DNA from 3 places in the Roseateles aquae genome. Region 2 is predicted to be linked to each of the others. Evidence: predicted binding sites of a transcription regulator. Region 2 holds the regulator's gene; each other region holds the start of a gene.
What was found. Region 2 encodes FNR, which switches genes on or off when oxygen is low (the NO sensors DNR and NnrR bind a similar motif). Its sites were predicted from a motif close to TTGATNNNNATCAA; they were not measured.
Positions count from the first base shown of each region.

Region 1: a site for FNR is predicted at 1,276-1,289, ahead of RQP53_RS21050 (phenylacetic acid degradation protein PaaY). Genes of this name have one in related genera too.
Region 3: a site for FNR is predicted at 1,396-1,409, ahead of RQP53_RS10330 (OmpW/AlkL family protein). Genes of this name have one in related genera too.

Region 1 covers NZ_JAVXZY010000011.1:29,096-32,339, forward strand. The annotation lists gene paaI (hydroxyphenylacetyl-CoA thioesterase PaaI) at 1-310, opposite strand, end outside; gene RQP53_RS21045 (enoyl-CoA hydratase-related protein) at 414-1,235, opposite strand; gene RQP53_RS21050 (phenylacetic acid degradation protein PaaY) at 1,410-2,012, shown strand; gene RQP53_RS21055 (hypothetical protein) at 2,122-3,237, shown strand.
Region 2 covers NZ_JAVXZY010000002.1:584,251-587,494, reverse strand. The annotation lists gene ccoG (cytochrome c oxidase accessory protein CcoG) at 1-269, shown strand, start outside; gene RQP53_RS07815 (hypothetical protein) at 279-539, shown strand; gene RQP53_RS07810 (hypothetical protein) at 539-841, shown strand; gene fnr (fumarate/nitrate reduction transcriptional regulator Fnr) at 922-1,656, opposite strand; gene hemN (oxygen-independent coproporphyrinogen III oxidase) at 1,845-3,244, shown strand, end outside.
Region 3 covers NZ_JAVXZY010000003.1:330,805-334,048, forward strand. The annotation lists gene pepQ (Xaa-Pro dipeptidase) at 1-600, shown strand, start outside; gene RQP53_RS10330 (OmpW/AlkL family protein) at 712-1,323, opposite strand; gene metF (methylenetetrahydrofolate reductase [NAD(P)H]) at 1,456-2,313, opposite strand; gene RQP53_RS10340 (TlyA family RNA methyltransferase) at 2,316-3,083, opposite strand; gene ahcY (adenosylhomocysteinase) at 3,242-3,244, opposite strand, start outside.

The sequences.
Region 1 (3,244 bases), on a different contig from region 2:
AAACCTCGTGGGCGACGGCGGTCAGCACGTCGCCAAGCCGCGCCGGCGCCACGATGTCTATCGTGATGCCGGAGGCCACCGTCAACTCGTTGTACGCGTTGCAGGCGAAGGCAAAGGCCGAATCGGCCAGGGTGGTAATCAGGCCGCCATGGCAGATGGCGAAACCGTTGAGCATGTCCTGGCGCACCGGCATCCGCAGCGTCGAGCTGCCCGGGCCAACGGCCAGGATCTCCATGCCCAGGCCCTTGGACGCATGGTCCTCGCGGAACATCGCATCGCGAACGGCTTCAGCCAGTTGCTGGGGATTCATGTGAGCCCCTCGTCCGATGCGTACATCGTCCGGTCCCCCGAGGGGACGCGGGCCGACTTGGGGCGGCCCGGCGTTCGGCCCGCTGCGCGCTTCGTAGCCATGCTCATCGGTCTTTAAATTGCGGCGCGCGCTTTTCGAGGAAAGCGCTGCAGCCTTCCTGGTAGTCATGGGCAAAACCGAGCTGGCTCTGCATCACCGCTTCGAGCTTGAGCGCGTCTTCGTAGTTCAGCTCCATCGCCTCGTCGAAGGCGCGGCGGGTCTCAACCAGGGCACGGGTCGGCATCGAGGCCAGTTTCAGCGCCGTGGCCTGCGCGGTGGCGGCCAGGTCTTCATCGGGCACGACGCGGGCGATCAGGCCCATGGCATGTGCATCGGCGGCAGCGAGCTTGTCGCCCAAGAGGGCCAGCTGCAGCGCGCGGGCGCGACCAACCAGGCGGGTCAGCAGCCAGGTGCCACCGCAATCGGGCACCAGGCCAATCTTGCTGAAGGCCTGGATGAAGCTGGCCGACTGGCCGGCGATCACCAGATCGCAGCCGAGCGCGAAGTTGGCCCCGGCGCCGGCCGCGACCCCATTGACGGCGCAGATCACCGGCACCGGCATCGAACGGGCGCGCAGTGCCAGCGGGATGTAGTAGTGGTCGAGCAGATGGCCGATGTCCTTGGCCGGCTTGCCCTCGCCAAACTCCGGCTTGATCAGCGGATCAGACAGATCCTGCCCGGCGCTGAAGGCCCGGCCGGCGCCGGTGATGACGACGGCACGGACGCTGGCATCGTTGGCCGCCTCGTCCAGCGCCAGGCGCAGCTGGGCCAGCAACTGGGTGGTGAAAGCGTTCAGCGCGGCCGGGCGGTTCAGCGTCAGCGTGCGCACCGCGCCTTCCTGGCGGGTCAGCAGCACGGACGCGGCGGCGTCTTGGGTCTCGGACATGGGGGCGGGCTCCGAAGAAACACAACAGCTTGAGATCGGCTTGAGCGGCATCAAACACTCTTGACCGACCGGTCGGTAGATCGTAAGGTGCGTCTTGACTTGGCACAAGGCCGCACCGCCTCGGGTAAACCCGCAAATTGCTGCCCGCCACACCCAAAACCCTGGAGTCTCTCCATGCCTTGCTACTCGATTGACGGCGTTGTGCCGGTCGTCCACCCCAGCAGCCATGTGCACCCGACCGCGGTGCTGATCGGCGATGTGATCGTCGGCCCGGGTTGCTATATCGGCCCCTGCGCCAGCCTGCGCGCCGACTTCGGCCGCATCGTGCTGCACGAGGGCGTCAATGTGCAGGACAGCTGCGTGATCCACGGCTTCCCCGATTCCGAGACCGTCGTCGAGCGCAACGGCCATATCGGCCATGGCGCGGTGCTGCACGGCTGCATCGTCCGGCACGATGCGCTGGTCGGCATGAACGCGGTGGTGATGGACGAGGCCGAGGTCGGCGCCTACAGCATCGTCGCTGCCTGCGCCTTTGTGCGCGCCGGGCTCAAGCTGCCGGAAAAATCGCTGATCGCCGGCCTGCCGGCCAAGGTGATGCGGCCGCTGAGCGAGGATGAGATGCGCTGGAAGCTCGAAGGCACCGAGACCTACCAGCGCCTGAGCGAACGCTGCCACGCCAGCCTGCGCGAGGTGGCGCCACTGGCCGAGCCCGAAGCCGATCGCCCAAGGCTGCAGGTGCAAGGGCCGCAGACCCTGGTGGCCAGCAAGCGCCAATAGCGGTCGCGGCGTGACATATCTGTGGCGCGAGGGCCGCAAGATGCAGCGCGGTCTACCCAAAGTCCCAGGCTGCGCTTAGTCTCTTCCCCATGCTTGCCCTGCAGTCCCGATGAGCAACGACACCGCCCTCAGCCCCTCACCCCCTTGCGAGTCCTGGCTGGAGCGCGCCCGCCAAGCCAACGACGCCCATCAGGCGCTTGAAGCGCTGCGCTGTGCCGAACAGGCCGAACAGTGCAGCGAGGCCATTGCCGAGCCGGACCGGCGCACGCGCCTGGGGGCCGAGGCGGCACGGCTGCAGGCACTGGCCGGCTGGGCCCTGGGTCGCCACGCGCTGGCCTATGCCTGCGCCATGCGCGCGCGCGCCCGGCTGAACGCCGGCGACGATGTCGACGGCGTGGTCGCCATGCTGACGCTGGCCGCGCTGGCGGCCTGTACCGTGGGCCTGCCCGACGACGCCCTGCCACTCGCTGTTGAAGCCACCGAGCTGGCCGCCGCAACGCCGGCGCTGTTCAAGGCCCTGCCCTCGGCGCTGGGCACCCTGGCTCATGTTCATGCGGCGCTGGGCCAGGTCGAGCAGGCCGAGTTGCTGCATCTGCAGGCGCTGTCGCGCGCCCGCGAAGCCGGCGACGGCCAGACCCTGGTGCGTGCCTATGCCAATGCGCTGCTGGCCGGCGCACTCGCGCACGACTCGTTGCAGGATCAGGGCCATGAGGCGCAAGCACAGGCCCTGGCGCAGCGCCAGCTGAAGCTGGTGTTCCAGGCCCGCCCCCATCTGGACGAGCCCTTCATGAGCGAGCGCCAGAAAATCGTGCTGCGCCTGAACAGTGCGATCTGCCTGATGCAGGCCGGCCGGCTTGATGAGGCCGACGGCTTGCTGAGCCAATCGATGCAGATGCTGGGCCGCGTGGAAAACGACTCGCTGGCCGATTCCCTGCACCATGCCTGTGCCGAGCTGAGCTTGCGGCGCGATCATCTGGCCGAGGCTCAGGCGCTGCTGGCACCGCTGCTGAGCACCGGCGGTCTGGACGCCAGCCCTTTTTTGCAGGAGCCCGTGCTGCATACGGCGCTGCGCCTCTATCAAAGGCTGGGCGATGCCGCCCGTGTCGATCAGCTGAACAAGCGCCTGCAACGGCTGAAGCAGGACCTGAAGGAACAGCGCGAGCAGGCCGCCAGCGAGCTGCGCAGCGCCCAGGCCCGCGTGCTGCAGGCGCTGCACAAGGCCTGAGCGCCGC
Region 2 (3,244 bases):
TGCAGATCATGAACGCAACGGAAACGCCGCAGCGCTACACCGTGCAGGCCACTGGCCTGCCGGGTTTGAAGCTGACGCAGCCCGTCGAAGTCACCGTGGCAGCGGCCGAAGCACGCTGGTTGTCGCTGGCGCTGCGCGTGCCACCCGAGGCTGCTGCCCAGGCGGGCGCCGGCGCGCATGAGATCCATTTCGATATTCAGCGCGAAGCGCAGGCGGGTGATGCCGCCCGCGCGCTGCGCGAGAAATCAACTTTTGTGGTTCCCCGATAGGAGAGGCAGATGCCGACATCAACGCAAAGCGAGCAAGAGTACGGCCAGCGCAAGGCCTCCTGGTGGCGCGAGAAGATGATGTGGCTGGTTGTGGGTGGCCCGTCGGTGGTCGTCGTGGCCAGTTTCATCACGCTCGCGCTGGCGCTGAAATTCCCCGATCCGGTGATTGAAAAGAGCGACCGGCTTTCGGCTGACAGCGTCACCGAGCAGAGTGCGGCCATGCAGCCGGCAGTCAAGGCACGCAATCACGCGGCCACGGGCGGTCAGTGATGCTGGCCCCGACCTCCCAGCGCATTCCCGAACGTCCGGGCCTGGGACGTTGGGCCATGTATGTGCTGTGGCCAGCCTTTCTGATGGCCGGCGTGACCGAGGCGCTGGTGTTTGCCGTCATCGATCCCAGTGATCTGAGCTGGTTCGGTCAGCAGCCGATGGACTTGTCCCGGCAGGCCATCTACACGCTGAGCTTCCTGATTTTCTGGGCCCTGATCAGCCTGGCGGCCAGCCTGACGCTGGCGCTGGCCACCTTGCCCGAGCCGCCGGATGACGCCCATCCGCGAGGCTGGCCACGCTGAGCGCCATCATCTGATCAGCCCTAAAACGAAACCCGCCACAGGCGGGTTTCGTCTTTGTTCAGCCCGCAGGCTGTGGCCGATCAGCAGTGTGCGCTGTTGACCAGCTTTTGCAGGCCGGCCTGATCGATGATGCGGATCTGGCGCTGCTTGACCTCCAACAGCCCTTCGTCCTGGAACTTGGAGAAGGTGCGGCTGACCGTTTCCAGCTTCAGGCCCAGATAGCTGCCGATTTCTTCACGTGTCATGCGCAGCACCAGGGCCGAGGCCGAGAAACCGCGGGCCTGCAGGCGCTGAGTGAGGTTCAGCAAGAAGGCGGCCAGTCGTTCTTCGGCACGCATTGAGCCCAGCAGCAGCATCACGCCATGGTCGCGGACGATCTCACGGCTCATGATCTTGTGGAACTGGTGCTGCAGATCGGTGAACTCGCGCGACAGCTCTTCCAACTGACCGTAGGGAATCACACAGACCTGCGAGTCTTCCAGCGCGACGGCATCGCAGGAGTGGCGGTCATTGCTGATGCCGTCCAGACCCAGCAGTTCGCCCGCCATCTGAAAGCCGGTGACCTGATCGCGACCGTCTTCGGCCGAGATGCAGGTCTTGAAAAAGCCGGTGCGAACGGCGTAAAGCGATTGGAACGAGTCGCCGCTGCGGAACAGCGTATCGCCCCGGTTGACGTTGCGGCGGGTGGCCACCAGCTGATCCAGACGTTCGAGGTCGCCCGAGTTCAGTCCAACGGGCAGACACAACTCGCGCAAATTGCAGCTGGAGCAGGCGACCTTGAAGGGCTCGGATTTGATCGGCGGGATGGCATTCATGTGGCGCATTATGGGCTGGGCAGCGCTCTTTGCACCAATGCCGTTGCCGCTTTGCACATCGTTTGCCAGATGGGAATCGGAATTGAACATGACCATCCTCAAGAATTGGGGGCATTGTTTACCCGGGCTTGCCCAGCAAGCTTGACCTGGGTCAAACCCCGCGCGCGCAGGCTTGGCACCATGGCGACATGGAATCTCAAACCGCTGACAGCCTGCCGGGCATCACCGAGGAAGTCTTGCGTCGCTTCGACGTCTCTGGGCCGCGCTACACCTCTTATCCCACCGCCGATCGCTTTGTCGAGGCTTTCACCGCCGAGCAGTACCGCCAGGCCCTGGTGCAACGCGCCGAGGGCGGCATGGTGGGTGGCGGCACGCCACTGTCGGTCTATGTGCACATTCCATTCTGCGAATCGGTGTGCTACTACTGTGCCTGCAACAAGGTCATCACCAAGCATCACGACAAGGCCGCCGAGTATCTTGATGCTTTGGTCATGGAGATGGACCTGACGGTGGCGCAGCTGCAGCGCACGCAGACGGTGTCGCAGCTGCATCTGGGCGGCGGCTCGCCGACCTTCCTCAGCGATGCCGAGCTGACGCGGCTGATGCAGGACATTCGCGCCCGATTCAAGCTGGCGCCCGGCGCCGAGGTGTCGATCGAGGTGGATCCGCGCACCGTCACCGAGCAGCGCCTGCGTCATCTGCGCGAGCTGGGTTTCAACCGCTTGAGCTTTGGCGTGCAGGACTTCGATCCGGCGGTGCAAAAAGCCGTGCACCGTGTTCAGAGCTTCGAGAGCGTCGCCACCTTGATGGCGCAGTCGCGCGAGCTGGGCTTCGAGTCGACCAATGTCGACCTGATCTACGGCCTGCCGCAGCAAACCCCGGAATCGTTCGCCCGCACCATCGCCCAGGTGGCAGCGTTGAAGCCGGATCGTATTGCGCTCTATGGCTATGCCCATCTGCCGCAGCGCTTCAAGCCGCAGCGCCGCATCGACGCCGCATTGCTGCCGGTCGCGGGCGACAAGGTGCGCATGCTGTCTGGCGCCATCAGCGGTTTCCTTGGCCACGGCTACACCTATATCGGCATGGACCACTTCGCGCTGCCGACCGATTCGCTGTCGGTCGCCAAGCGCCAGGGGCGGCTGCATCGCAACTTCCAGGGCTACAGCACCCATGCGGATTGCGACCTGATCGGCCTGGGCGTCTCGGCCATTGGCCGTGTTGGCGCCACCTACAGCCAGAACGCCAAGGAGCTGCCGGAGTATTACGACACGCTGCGCCAGGGGCAATTACCCATCGTGCGCGGCCTGGCGCTGAGCCGTGACGATCTAGTGCGCCGGGCCATGATCATGGCGCTGATGTGCCAGGGGCGGGTGGAGTTCGAATCGATCGAGCTGGCCCATCTGATCAAGGTGCGCGACTACTTCAAGGCTGAGTTGGAGCAGCTCGCCTCGCTGGCCGAGACCGGTCTGGTCGTCGTCGAGCCGGAAGCCATTCAGGTGACGGCCATGGGCTGGTACTTTGTCCGTGCCGTGGCCATGGTGTTCGATCGCTATTTGCAGGCCGATCGCAACCGCGCACGCTTTTCGCG
Region 3 (3,244 bases), on a different contig from region 2:
GCGCAGGTCAACGGTTATGCAGCGGATATCACCCGCACCTGGACCCGCGGCGATGCCGACAGCGCCGAATTCGATGCCGTGCTGGCCGCGATGGAAGTGGCACAGCTGGCCTTGGTGGATGAGGTGCGCAAGGGCGTCGACTACCGCGACATCCACCTGAGCACCCATCGCCATCTGGCCCGCATCCTGAAGCAGCAGGGCATCGTCGCAATGAGCGAGGAAGCGATGCTGGCGGAGCGGGTGACCAGCATCTTCATGCCCCACGGCATCGGCCATCTGCTCGGCCTGCAGGTGCACGATGTGGGCGGCTTCATGGCCGGCGAGGCCGGCGGCACGCGCGACAAGCCCGAGGGCCACCGCTATCTGCGCCTGACCCGCGACCTGCTGCCCGGCATGGTCGTCACCATCGAGCCGGGCCTGTATTTCATCCCGACCCTGCTCAAGCAGTTGCGCGCGATGCCGGCCGCGGCCAGTGTCGACTGGGCCAAGGTCGAACGCCTGTCCCGCTTTGGCGGCATCCGCATCGAGGACGATGTGGTCTGCCGCGCCGAGGGCGCGCCGGAAAACCTGACGCGCGACGCCTTTGCGCTGCTGGGCTGAGCCTTGAACGCGGCGGTGCTGTAGCAGCGCCAACAAAGAAAAAGCCGCCGGGCTCCAGCCAGGCGGCTTTTGTTTGTGGCAGCTCGTTCAAGCTGCCCGGGCGCCTCGGACTTAGAAGCGGAAGCCCAGGCCCACGCCGATCAGCAGCGGATCGACCTTGAAGGTGCCGACTTCAGTGCCCTTGGAGTAGACCTTGGTGCCGATCTGTGCCTTCTTCAGGTCCACATTCAGGTACAGGTTCTTGCTCAGCTCATAGTCGAAGCCGATCTGGAAAGACAGGCCCAGGCTGGTGTGCTTGACGCTGGGCGACAGCGCAGCATCAACGGCCGGAGCGAACTCGACGTTCGAGAAGATCGTGTAGTTGATGCCAGCGCCGATGTAGGGGCGGAAGGCGTCATTCGGCGCGAAGTGGTACTGCAGGCTCAGCGTCGGGGGCAGGTGCTTCAGCGTGCCGATCTCGGTGCCATTGGACGACAGCGTGTGCTTTTGCGGGTAGGTCAGGATCAGCTCAGCCGCCAGATTGGGCGAGAAGTAGTAGCTGAAGTCGACTTCGGGGATGACCTTGTTGTTGATCGTCAGGCCCAGACCGGTGCTGTCCTTGTTGGCCGAGTCGATGTTGACGGCGCGCACGCGCATTCCCCACGGGCCTTCGGCGGCTTGGACGGCGACGGCCGTGCAAGCGATGGCGACGGCGGTAAGGGTGCGGGCTGCAAACTTGTTCATCTCGATAGCTCCTTGTTGGCGGGCATCACAGGCCCGATGAAGCTATTGGAGAACCCCGCGACGGGTAAACCCTTGATCTGACGCAAGTCGCACCAGCCACCCGGCGGGCTGGCCGGGCCGATTTGCGTCAGATCAAGCTTGTGCGCCCAGGCTGAGGCGTTTGCACAACTCCAGCGTCAAAGCCGATTGGTTGAGCGTATAGAAGTGGATGCCGGGCACGCCGCCGGCGATCAGCCGCTCGCACAGCTGGCCGATCACATCCAGGCCGAAGGCGCGGATCGAAGCGCTGTCGTCCATGAAGCCTTCCATCTTCAGCGCCACCCAGCGCGGGATGTCGATGCCATCGCGGGCAGCGAACTGGGCGATGCGGGCGTAGTTGTGGAAGGGCATGATGCCCGGCACGATGGGGGCCGTAACGCCCAGCTTGCGCGCCTCGTCGACAAAGTGAAAGTAGGCGTCGGCGTTGAAGAAGAACTGGGTGATCGCACCGCTGGCGCCGGCCGCCATCTTGTCGGCAAAGTGTTGCAGATCGCGGGCCGCGTAGCGCTGCTGCGGGTGGTACTCCGGATAGGCGGCAACCTCGATCTGCCAGTCTGGCCCCTGCGTCTCGCGGATGAAGCGCACCAGCTCGGCCGCATAGCGGAACTCACCGGCCGTGGCCGTGCCGCTGGGCAGGTCACCGCGCAGCGCGACGACGCGGCGGATATTCTGGGCCCGGTAGGTGGCCAGGATCTCGGCGATGCTCTCACGGGTCGAGCCCACGCAGGACAGGTGCGGCGCTGCCTCGAAGCCGAGTGCGGCAATGCCGCTGACGGTGGCCAGCGTCTTCTCGCGCGTCGAGCCGCCGGCGCCATAGGTGACGCTGAAATAGTGCGGGTTCAGCACGCTGAGATCCTGCACCACGGTCTTGAGTTTCTCGGCACCGACCGGTGTGTTGGGCGGGAAGAACTCGAAACTGACCGGCGGGCGGCCGGTCTGGGGGATAGTCATGCTCATGCCTTGTCTGTCTCGCTCTGGGCCTTGCGTGCCCAGAGGAAAAATTCGGTGTTGCCATCGCCGCCGGCAATGGTGCTTTCAAAATAGCCGAGCGTCTGCCAGCCTGTAGCAGCGGCGGCCTCGCGAGCTCGTGCCTCGAGCAGCGGGTATTGCGCCGCATCCTTGACCAGCCCTCCGCGGCCCAGCGCCTTGGGGCCCAGCTCGAACTGCGGCTTGATCAGCAGCAAGACCTGACCCCCATCGGCCAGCCAGGGCCGCAGATGGGGCAGGGCGCCAATCATCGAGATGAAGCTCAGGTCACCGACGATCAGGGCGAAGCCGCCTTCCGGTGCCTGCTGTGCCAGCGCCGAGCCGGCCAGCTCACGCACATGCAGGCCTTCGAGCAGCGTCACGCGGGGATCAGCCTGCAGCGAGGCATGCAACTGCCCGTGGCCGACATCGACGCCGACCACGCGTGCCGCACCGGCTTTCAGCAGGCAGTCGCTGAAGCCGCCGGTGCTCTGGCCGATGTCCAGCACCGTCAAGCCCCTCACGTCCAGGCCGCTGGTCTTCAGCGCCCCTTCGAGCTTCAAGCCGCCGCGCGAGACATAGCGCAGCTCGGCGTCGTCAGTGATCAGCAGGGCCTCATGCTCACCGACCTCCTCGCCCGCCTTCTTCACCACCGCGCCCGAGGCGCGCAGCACGGCACCTCGCTCGATCAGCCGCTGTGCGGCGGAGCGGGTCGGGGCGAGTTGCTGGGTAGTCAGGCGAAGGTCAGCGCGCATGGAAAAAATGAAGCAGTGCAGCGTGCAGCCCGGGCGTAGCGAGCAGGCTTCAGGCTAGGCGCGGGCGGATCCGCAGACCGGAACGTAGCAGCGCTACGTGAGGATCTGCGGAGGGACCCGCAACGACGGCTGAAGCCTGCGCAGTAGCCCGCAATTGCTCA